DNA from 4 places in the Geobacillus zalihae genome. Region 1 is predicted to be linked to each of the others. Evidence: riboswitches for the same ligand, from Rfam matches in the RefSeq annotation. Region 1 holds a riboswitch; each other region holds the start of a gene.
The links. Region 1 has a riboswitch for S-adenosylmethionine ahead of QWV57_RS15245 (methionine ABC transporter ATP-binding protein). Riboswitches for the same ligand answer to the same signal wherever they lie in the genome.
Positions count from the first base shown of each region.

Region 2: another riboswitch for S-adenosylmethionine. It lies ahead of QWV57_RS03510 (bifunctional homocysteine S-methyltransferase/methylenetetrahydrofolate reductase); the one in region 1 lies ahead of QWV57_RS15245 (methionine ABC transporter ATP-binding protein).
Region 3: another riboswitch for S-adenosylmethionine. It lies ahead of mtnK (S-methyl-5-thioribose kinase); the one in region 1 lies ahead of QWV57_RS15245 (methionine ABC transporter ATP-binding protein).
Region 4: another riboswitch for S-adenosylmethionine. It lies ahead of mtnW (2,3-diketo-5-methylthiopentyl-1-phosphate enolase); the one in region 1 lies ahead of QWV57_RS15245 (methionine ABC transporter ATP-binding protein).

Region 1 covers NZ_CP129217.1:3,008,822-3,011,017, forward strand. Annotated here, with positions in the region: gene QWV57_RS15240 (methionine ABC transporter permease) at 1-211, opposite strand, end outside; gene QWV57_RS15245 (methionine ABC transporter ATP-binding protein) at 201-1,229, opposite strand; SAM riboswitch class I at 1,317-1,426, opposite strand; gene QWV57_RS15250 (ISLre2-like element ISGsp3 family transposase) at 1,659-2,196, opposite strand, start outside.
Region 2 covers NZ_CP129217.1:686,582-688,777, forward strand. Annotated here, with positions in the region: gene QWV57_RS03510 (bifunctional homocysteine S-methyltransferase/methylenetetrahydrofolate reductase) at 1-1,307, opposite strand, end outside; SAM riboswitch class I at 1,379-1,481, opposite strand; gene QWV57_RS03515 (hypothetical protein) at 1,551-1,703, opposite strand; gene QWV57_RS03520 (ABC transporter ATP-binding protein) at 1,764-2,196, shown strand, end outside.
Region 3 covers NZ_CP129217.1:873,830-876,025, forward strand. Annotated here, with positions in the region: gene mtnK (S-methyl-5-thioribose kinase) at 1-1,048, opposite strand, end outside; SAM riboswitch class I at 1,187-1,355, opposite strand; gene QWV57_RS04545 (carbon-nitrogen family hydrolase) at 1,450-2,196, opposite strand, start outside.
Region 4 covers NZ_CP129217.1:876,663-878,858, reverse strand. Annotated here, with positions in the region: gene mtnW (2,3-diketo-5-methylthiopentyl-1-phosphate enolase) at 1-1,213, opposite strand, end outside; SAM riboswitch class I at 1,291-1,399, opposite strand; gene QWV57_RS04550 (pyridoxal phosphate-dependent aminotransferase) at 1,484-2,196, opposite strand, start outside.

The DNA.
Region 1 (2,196 bases):
TAGAGCGGAAAATGTTCACAAACGCAGCAATCACTGTATTGACAAACCGGTTTTCCCATAGGTTGCCCTTCGCTGTCAAAAATAGAAGCAAGCCAAGAACGATTCCGAGGACGAAAGTGGCCGCCACCGCCACTCCCGTCATATACAGCGTCTCGACCGTCGCCGCCCACATCGTCTCCCATTGCACGTTCGGCAGGAGGTTAGCGAGCATCGTGAATCACCTCCACCGCCACCTGCTGGCGTTGAATATAGTCAAGCGCCCGGTCGATTTCATCCCTCGCCCCGTCGAGGTGCACGAACAGCACCCCATAGGCGCCTTGATGGGTTTGCGAAATTTTCCCTTGCAAAATGTTGACATCGACGGCAAACTGACGCACCACTTCGGTGATGAGCGGCTTTCCGGCTGCCGCGCCGACGAACGTCAGCTGCGCGATCAGCCCGCTCGGGTATTGGCCAAACAAATGGGAAATCGCCTCTTCCGTCTCCTCAGGCTCGATCAGCTGCTTGACGAACCGTTTCGTAATCGGTTGCTGCGGGTTGCGGAACACATGCAGCACTTCGCCTTGCTCGACGATTCGGCCGCTTTCCATCACCGCAACGCGGTCGCAAATTTTGCGGATGACGTGCATTTCATGGGTGATCAGCACAATCGTCAGCCCGAGACGCTTGTTGATGTCAACGAGCAAGTCCAAAATCGCATCGGTCGTCTGCGGGTCCAACGCCGATGTCGCCTCGTCGCACAGCAAGACTTTCGGGTTGTTGGCGAGCGCCCGGGCGATGCCGACCCGCTGCTTTTGCCCGCCGCTCAGCTGCGACGGGTAGGCATCCTCGCGCCCGGAAAGGCCGACAAGCTCGATCAATTCATCCACCCGCTTGTTCCGCTCCTCTTTCGGGACGCCGGCAATTTCAAGCGGAAAGGCAATGTTTTCCCTGACTGTGCGAGACCAAAGCAAGTTGAAATGCTGGAAAATCATCCCGATTTCTTGGCGCGCCTTGCGCAGCTCCCGCCCTTTCACGCGCGTCATATCGCGCCCGGCGACGACCACCCGGCCGCTCGTCGGCTTCTCGAGCCCATTGAGCAAGCGGATGAGCGTGCTTTTCCCAGCGCCGCTGTAGCCGATAATGCCGAAAATTTCTCCTTCGCGAATCTCAAGCGACACATTGTCGACTGCCGTGACCGAACCGTTGGCCGCTTGATAGATTTTCGTCACTTGTTCGAGTGTAATCATCGTTTCACCTTCCTCCCCAAGCGGCAGAGCGCAAAAAGAAAACCTTTCTGCCCGCAGAGAACAGAAAGGTATTGTGCACCATTCCGTCTCTTATCTCTCAAAGCAGGCCGCTTTGTGTGAATTGGCACCATTTCAGCACATGCGCTGACGGTTGCCGGGCTTCATTGGGCACATCCCTCCACCTCTCTTGATAAGAGCGCAACAATCGCCTATTCAATTGACTACGAATGTGATTGTATCATTGTCTGTCGAAGCGTGTCAACATCTTTTTTATCCGAGAGTCAGTCAAGACTTTGTGGAGAACATTTTTTCGGTTCACTACGGGCGTTGTCAATCACTAGTTAGCGAACCATTTTCAGGAATTCATATCGTAAGCGCTTTCGGACTCTCATCCCTCATCTTGAGGCGATGATACGATATTCCATTTTTTTACACCCAACCACCATCCCGGAGCGCCGACAACGCTTGATGGATCGGTGTCCCGGATGACCGCTGCAGACACGGTAGATTCTGACGCACCACATCTGCCCATAACCGTCCGGCCTTCCGTTTGGCCTGTTCGATCCGCTTGGACTTTGTTGAGGCCGAGGCCGCCGTTCGGGTCTCTTCTTCCTCCACCAACTGCCCATTTCTCCGCCAAATCCCGTCGATTCGGGCCGCCATCGCCCTCAGAAACGCCCGAAGCCCTTGGTCTTTCCAGCTGCGGCGGGATTTCACCCGATGCGCAAACCGGCTCATCACGCTCTCGGCGTGGCCCATCGGACGCATGCCGGTCGTCTCCACCCCTTGCTCCGACAGCCACTCCCGATAGTCCCGGATGCATCCCGGCATCGACTCGATCCGGCGGATCATGGCAGCCATCTGCTTCTCTTTCGCTTCGTCCTCCAACGTGCCGACCGCGCTGTTCAGCTCCACGAGAAGCCCCTCTTCGTCTTGTTTCGCCAGCTTCTTCCGCACCTCCCGCCAA
Region 2 (2,196 bases), 1.2 Mb from region 1:
AGATCGAATGATGACACATCATATACGGACGTCGCTCCCGGGAAATCGCCGATTTTCGACGGATCGCCGGTAATGGCGAGCACATCAGTGATGCCGAGCGTATGCAAGCCCATCAAATGCGACTGCAAGCCGATCAAGTTGCGGTCGCGGCACGTAATATGCACGAGCGGGCGGACGCCGAGCCGCTCTTTCACGATCGTGGCGACGGCGGCGTTGCTGATGCGCGGCGTAGCAAGCGAGTTGTCGGCCAACGTCAGCGCATCGATGCCGGCGTCATGGAGCGCTTTCGCTCCGGCGAGAAATTTGTCAATGCCGAGTTTTTTCGGCGGGTCGAGTTCAACGATGACCGAGCGGCGCGCGCGGGCGAGCTCGGGAAGCGGAGTTGGGGCGGACCGCTCGGCTTGCACCGATACGGGCACCGCGCGCCGCTTCACCGTTTTTTCCGTCACCGGCGTCCGGTCGGCGAGCGCCTTTGCCATTGCCTCAATATGTTTCGGCGTCGTGCCGCAGCACCCGCCGATCAAGCGCACCCCTTGATCGCGGAACGCTTTGGCCGCCTCTTCAAAATATTCCGCGTTCGTTTCATAGACAAGCCGGCCGTCGCGGTAATCCGGGAGGCTCGCGTTCGGATACGCCGACAAAAACGCCTGCTTCGGCAGCGGCACTTCCTCGAGCGACCGAAGCATATGATATGGACCGAGACGACAGTTCAGTCCGACGACATCGGCCCCGAGCGCCTCTAGGCGAGCAAGGGCGTCCGCGAGCGGCGTGCCATCTTGCAAGACGCCGACTTCATGGAGCGACACATGGGCGATGATCGGCAAATCCGTTTCTTTGCGGGCGATGGCAAGCACCGTCTCCAACTCTTCCAAATCGTAATACGTCTCGAGCAGCACGCCATCAACCCCTTCAGCCAGCAGGACAAACAGCTGCTCGCGAAACGTCCGTTTCACTTCTTCGAGCGTGACGACGCTTTTGTTTAACGTGCGAAGCCCCCCGATCGTCCCGAGCACGTACGCCCGCCCGTTCGCCGCTTGCCTGGCGAGCCGCACCGCCGCGCGGTTGATGGCCGGCACCTCATCTTCAAGGCCGTAGCGGGCGAGTTTCACATAGTTGGCGCCGTATGTATTCGTCTGAATGACGTCGGCGCCCGCGGCGATATACGCTTCATGAATATGGACGATTTCATCTGGATTGGATAGATTCAATTCTTCAAAACAACGGTCAATGCCGTGCGAATATAAAAGCGTTCCCATCGCCCCGTCGGCGATGAGAATGCGCTCTTTCAACTCATCCAGCAATCCCACGTTCGATTCCCCCGTTTCTCCGTAGTAAAAGAAAAAAGCCTTCTATAAGAAGAAGACTTTTCATTCGCTTCTTCTTATCTTCCAGGCTTCCGCCTGTCTGGATTTAGCACCTTGGCCGCGGGCCAGGTTGCTGAGGGTTCACCGGGCCAGTCCCTCCCCCTCTCTTGATAAGAATGCCGGTATGCAATTGTGCGGTGACGTTTTGATGATTACTATATAATTTAATGTATTTTTCGAAATTATTCAATACGGTGAAGCAAGGAAATTTGAAAAAACGATCAATGAGACAGCGGCTTTCCGCATTGCGGGCAAAATTGGAAGCTGTTCTGCGGAATAGTCAGCCGCTTTTTGTTTTTTAGTCGCCGACATGGCGGAAAGCATATTTTTCCGTTGCACTTTCCACTCTCCTATGTTCTAATTAGGAATAGTGAACATCAAGAAGACGGGGGGCTGGAAGTGAACGGGGAAGAGATCATCCGCTTCGAGCGAGTGACGAAGGAATACGACGGAACGGTCGTATTGGATGACGTCAGTTTTGCGATGGAGCGCGGGAAGTTTTATACGCTGCTTGGCCCGTCAGGGTGCGGGAAGACGACGATTTTGCGGCTGATTGCCGGGTTTATCGAACCGACGGAAGGAACGATTTATTTCCACGGGAAGCCGATTCAAAACGTCCCGCCGAACAAACGGCAAGTCAACACTGTCTTTCAAGACTATGCGTTGTTTCCTCACCTCGATGTGTTTGAAAACGTGGCATTTGGCTTGCGCGTGAAAAAGATGAAAGAAGCGGACATCCGCCAAAAAGTGAGCGAAGCGCTCCGGTTTGTCAACTTGGAAGGCTATGAGCGCCGCCGCATTCAAGAGATGTCCGGCGGCCAACGCCAGCGCG
Region 3 (2,196 bases), 1.4 Mb from region 1:
CCGCCACATGGGCGAGGCCGATCGTCCGGCGGATGACTTCGCAGCCGGCAAAGCCGACAGCATCGATGAACGCGTGCCGGAGCACGTCCTCGAGCAAGCCCGGCGTCGCGGCGTACGTTTCCACGCTCTCGGTGCGCCAAAGGTTTGAGAACACGGACGCAAAGACGTCCCATGTCCGGTCGATGTGGTCAAAGAGCGGTTGGCGCTCTAATTCAGAGCGGGACAACGCATTTAACAGCAAATTGGCGAAAAATTGGCCAAGGTCAAACCCGATCGGACCGTAAAAGGCGAATTCTGGGTCGATCACTTTCGTTTCGTCGGCGCTTACGAAAATGCTGCCGGTATGCAAATCGCCATGCAAGAGCACATCGGCTTCGGTTAAAAACTTGCGCTTCAGCTTTGCTGCTTCTAGGTGGAGTCGGTCATCGCGCCAAAGCGCTTCAACGTCTGGGCGCAATTCGTCTTCAAAGTTGTTCGTTTCGTGGTCAAAAAACGGGTCGGTGAAGACGAGGTCTTCGGTAATTTTGCACAGTTCCGGATTGACGAAGCTTTGCGCCAATTTCTTTTTCTCTTGCTGGTTCATGCCGAAGTCAGACGTATAAAATGCCGTTTTGGCGACAAACTCGCCGATATGCTGGGACAAAAGCGGATACGTTTTCCCTTCGATCAGCCCTTTGCGGGCGATTTGCAAACGGGATAAGTCTTCCATCACCGTAATGGCGAGCGATTCGTCAGAATAGTAGACTTTCGGCACGTATTGCGGCACATAGCTCGCAAACGTGCGCAGCGCGTTGCTTTCGATGACGGCGCGCTTTAACGTAAGCGGCCAGCTTTCGCCGACCACTTTGGCGTACGGCAACGCTTGTTTGATGATTACGCCTTGCTTTGTTTCTTGGTCGACGATATGAAACACTAAGTTCAAGTTGCCGTCGCCGATCTCGCGGCACAAAAGAGGCGCCCCGTCGCGGAATAAGCCGAGGCGGACAGCGAGAGATACCGCCTTCGGTTCGGTCAGCGGTTCGTAAACCGATGTTTGAACAGTGGTCATTGCCTTGTTCCCCCTTTTTTCATTTCGCTCGTTTTCAAATGCCGGTTCTGACGCGCGCTAAAACTCGGCGTTTCCGGCAAATGAAAAAGCCTCTTTCGCATACGGAAAGAGGCTTGAAGATTCATTCGTTCTTCGCGCCTCTTATCTTTCAGAAAGACATCGGTCTTTCTGTTGGACTTAGCACCGTGCCCTGCGGAAGCATGACGCTTCCGGCGCCGCCCTTGGCGTGCGCCCTATCTCACGATAGTATTACGGTCGGTTGCTGGGCTTCATTGGGCCAATTCCCTCAGCCAACTCTTGATAAGAGTACCGATTTCTTGTATTCAGTTTCGGGAATTTTCACGATGTTCTCAATTGTTTGGTTGCTTGATTCGAATGATACATGGTCGGCCAATCGATTGTCAATACGTTTTGAAAAAATTTTTTGCCGTTTCATAGTCGTGCGGCCGGCGGTCGGCAAACACCGGGATGCGCGCGCGGACGTCCGCAACGAGCGCGGGATCGATGTCGGCCGAGAGAATGCCCGGCTTCTCGTCCGCCTCGGCGATCACTTCGCCCCATGGGTCGATGACGAGCGAATGGCCGGCAAAGACGTTGTTCGGGTCGCGGCCAGCCCGGTTGCAGGCGACGACGTAGCATTGGTTTTCAATCGCCCGCGCCATCAAGAGCGTCCGCCAATGGTGCAGGCGGGGAAGCGGCCATTCGGCGACGACAAACAGCACTTCCGCCCCAGCCAAAGCATGGGCGCGAATCCACTCCGGAAAGCGGATGTCATAGCAAATGACCCCAGCGCACGGCAGCCCGTCAAGCGAGAACAAGCCTGGCTCGTTTCCCGGCTGCAAATACAAATGTTCATCCATCAATTGGAACAGGTGAAGCTTGCTGTATTCGCCGACGATTTGGCCATGACGGTCGGCCACGATCATCGTGTTTGTCACGCCGGCGGCTGTTTTTTTGGCGACCGAACCAGCGACGAAATGGACGCCGTACGTTTGCGCCAATCGGGAAGCGAGCGCCTTCGCCCGTTCGGCGCCTTCGTCGGCAATTTCATCCAGGCGCGTCAAATCGTAGCCGGTCGTCCATAACTCTGGCAGCACGATGATATTCGCGCCGTCCTTGACGGCCGATTCAATGGCGCTTTCCGCGCG
Region 4 (2,196 bases), 1.4 Mb from region 1:
GGTCGATCGCCTTTTGCAGCGCCTCGTTGTCTTTCGCCGCTTCACGGAGCGGACGGCCGGCCAGCGCCGCGTCGATGGCAGCGCGAAACGCCTTTCCGCCGCCGATCGCCCCGTCCGGGTGGCCGTGAATGCCGCCGCCGGCGTTGACGATGCTGTCACGGCCGAAATCGCGGACAAGAAGCGGCACCAAGCCCGGATGGATGCCGGCCGAGGGCACTGGAAACGCTCGGGCAAACGGCTCTTGTTCATCGGTCAGCGCTTGGGCGATGCCAAGCGCCTGCCCGCGCTCCAAAGCGACGCTGCCATACGGAGACGGGAACAACACAAAATCGGCGCCGGCAAGACGCAAAAGTTTTCCAAGCAAGAGCGACGGGGCGACGCCGTAAAACTCCGACGGCGTGATGGCGCCGCTGAACGCCGGGTGGGCCATAATCGGGACGGAAATCTCTTCATCTTCCCGCAGCCCTTGCAGGACGTCCAATCCATAGGCGAACACGTTGAACAACAGCACATCAGCACCAAGCTCGGCGGCTCGTCTCGCCTTCTCTTTCAGCTCAAACGTTTTGCCGGTCAAGTTGACGGCGTACAGCGTCCGCTTGCCTGTTTGTTCGTACACCTCTTCGAGCGCCGCTTTGCCTTCTGTAATGCGCTTCGCAAATGGCAGACGATCGCTGTCAAACAAAATTTCGTCATCTTTGACCAAGTCAACGCCGCCAAGCGCTTGCTTTTTCAACTCTGATGTCAAATACGCCAAATCGCGGCCGACGATGCCTTTGAAAATGCTCATCAACAGCGGGCGGTCGTACACTCCGACCTTTTCGCGAATGCCGGCGATGCCAAAGCGCGGTCCCGGGAACTTCCGTTTCCACTCCTCTGGAAGTTCCAAATCAAGCAGCCGCACTTCCCCGTCCAGCGACAGCTTGCCGAACGTCGTCACCAACAATGCTGGCAAATCGGCGCTGAAGTTCACCGTCGGATAGGCGATTTTGACGATCGCCCGCTTCAGCCGCTTGCCGAAGTACGCATTCGTCCGGTCGCTTTCCTCAAGCTCCTCGACCGCAACGACTTCCCCTTTATGCTTGCGGAGCTGGTCTTGCTCCAGCTGCGGCAAGTCGGTCCATGTGCCGACCGTCAAGCCGAGCGCGATCCCTTCGGCCTTTTTGCGAATGTCTTTCTCGTCATGAAGCAAATACGTCGCAATGACTGCACTCATCGTCCATCCCTCTTTCAATATATGGCGAAATAAAAAAGCCCCTTCCTAAGAAGAGGCGTCATTCAGTCATGGCGCTCTTCTTATCTCTCAGCGTTTCCGCTGCAAGAATTAGCACCGTGCTTGGCGCGCGCCAAGCCGGTTGCCGGGCTTCATTGGGCTCGTCCCTCCGCCTGCTCTTGATAAGAAAGCCTGCTCGTTTATGCACTTGTCAAACAATTGGCAAATTTACTTTGAATTATGACATCGCCGATTGGCGTTGTCAATCATTTTTCAAAAATTTTTTTCGAACAATCCAAGGCGGCCGATCCGCTCCGCTGCTTCGCGAAGCCGCGCTTCATCGGTCAAGAGGCCGACGCGCACATACCCTTCGCCGTGCTCGCCGAACCCGATGCCTGGGGCGACGGCGACATGCGCCCGCTCAAGCAGCATGTCGGCAAACTCAGCGGATGATATGCCTTTTGGCAGCGGAAGCCAGGCGAAAAACGACCCATATGGCGCCGGCGCTTCCCAACCGATCTCGCAGAGCGCAGCGATGAACGCATTGCGGCGCGCCTCATACAATGCGACCAACTCCGTGACACAATCTTGCGGACCAAGGAGCGCCGCGGCGGCCGCTTCTTGGATGGCGCCGAACAAGCTGACATACAAATGATCCTGCAAAAGCTCAAGCGCCCGAATGATCCGCTCGTTGCCGACGGCAAACGCCACACGCCAGCCGGCCATATTGTATGTTTTCGAAAACGTATAAATTTCGACGCCGACGTCTTTCGCCCCATCGGCTTCCAGGAAGCTGACCGGTTTCCGGCCGTCAAAGCCGATCGCCCCATAAGCGAAATCGTGCACGACGGCAATGCCGTGCTTGGCGGCAAACGCCACCGTCTCCGCGAAAAATTCCTTTGTCGCCGTCGCACCGGTCGGATTGTTCGGATAGTTTAAAAACATGAGCTTCGCTCGGTCGGCGACCGACTCCGGAATGGCTTCGT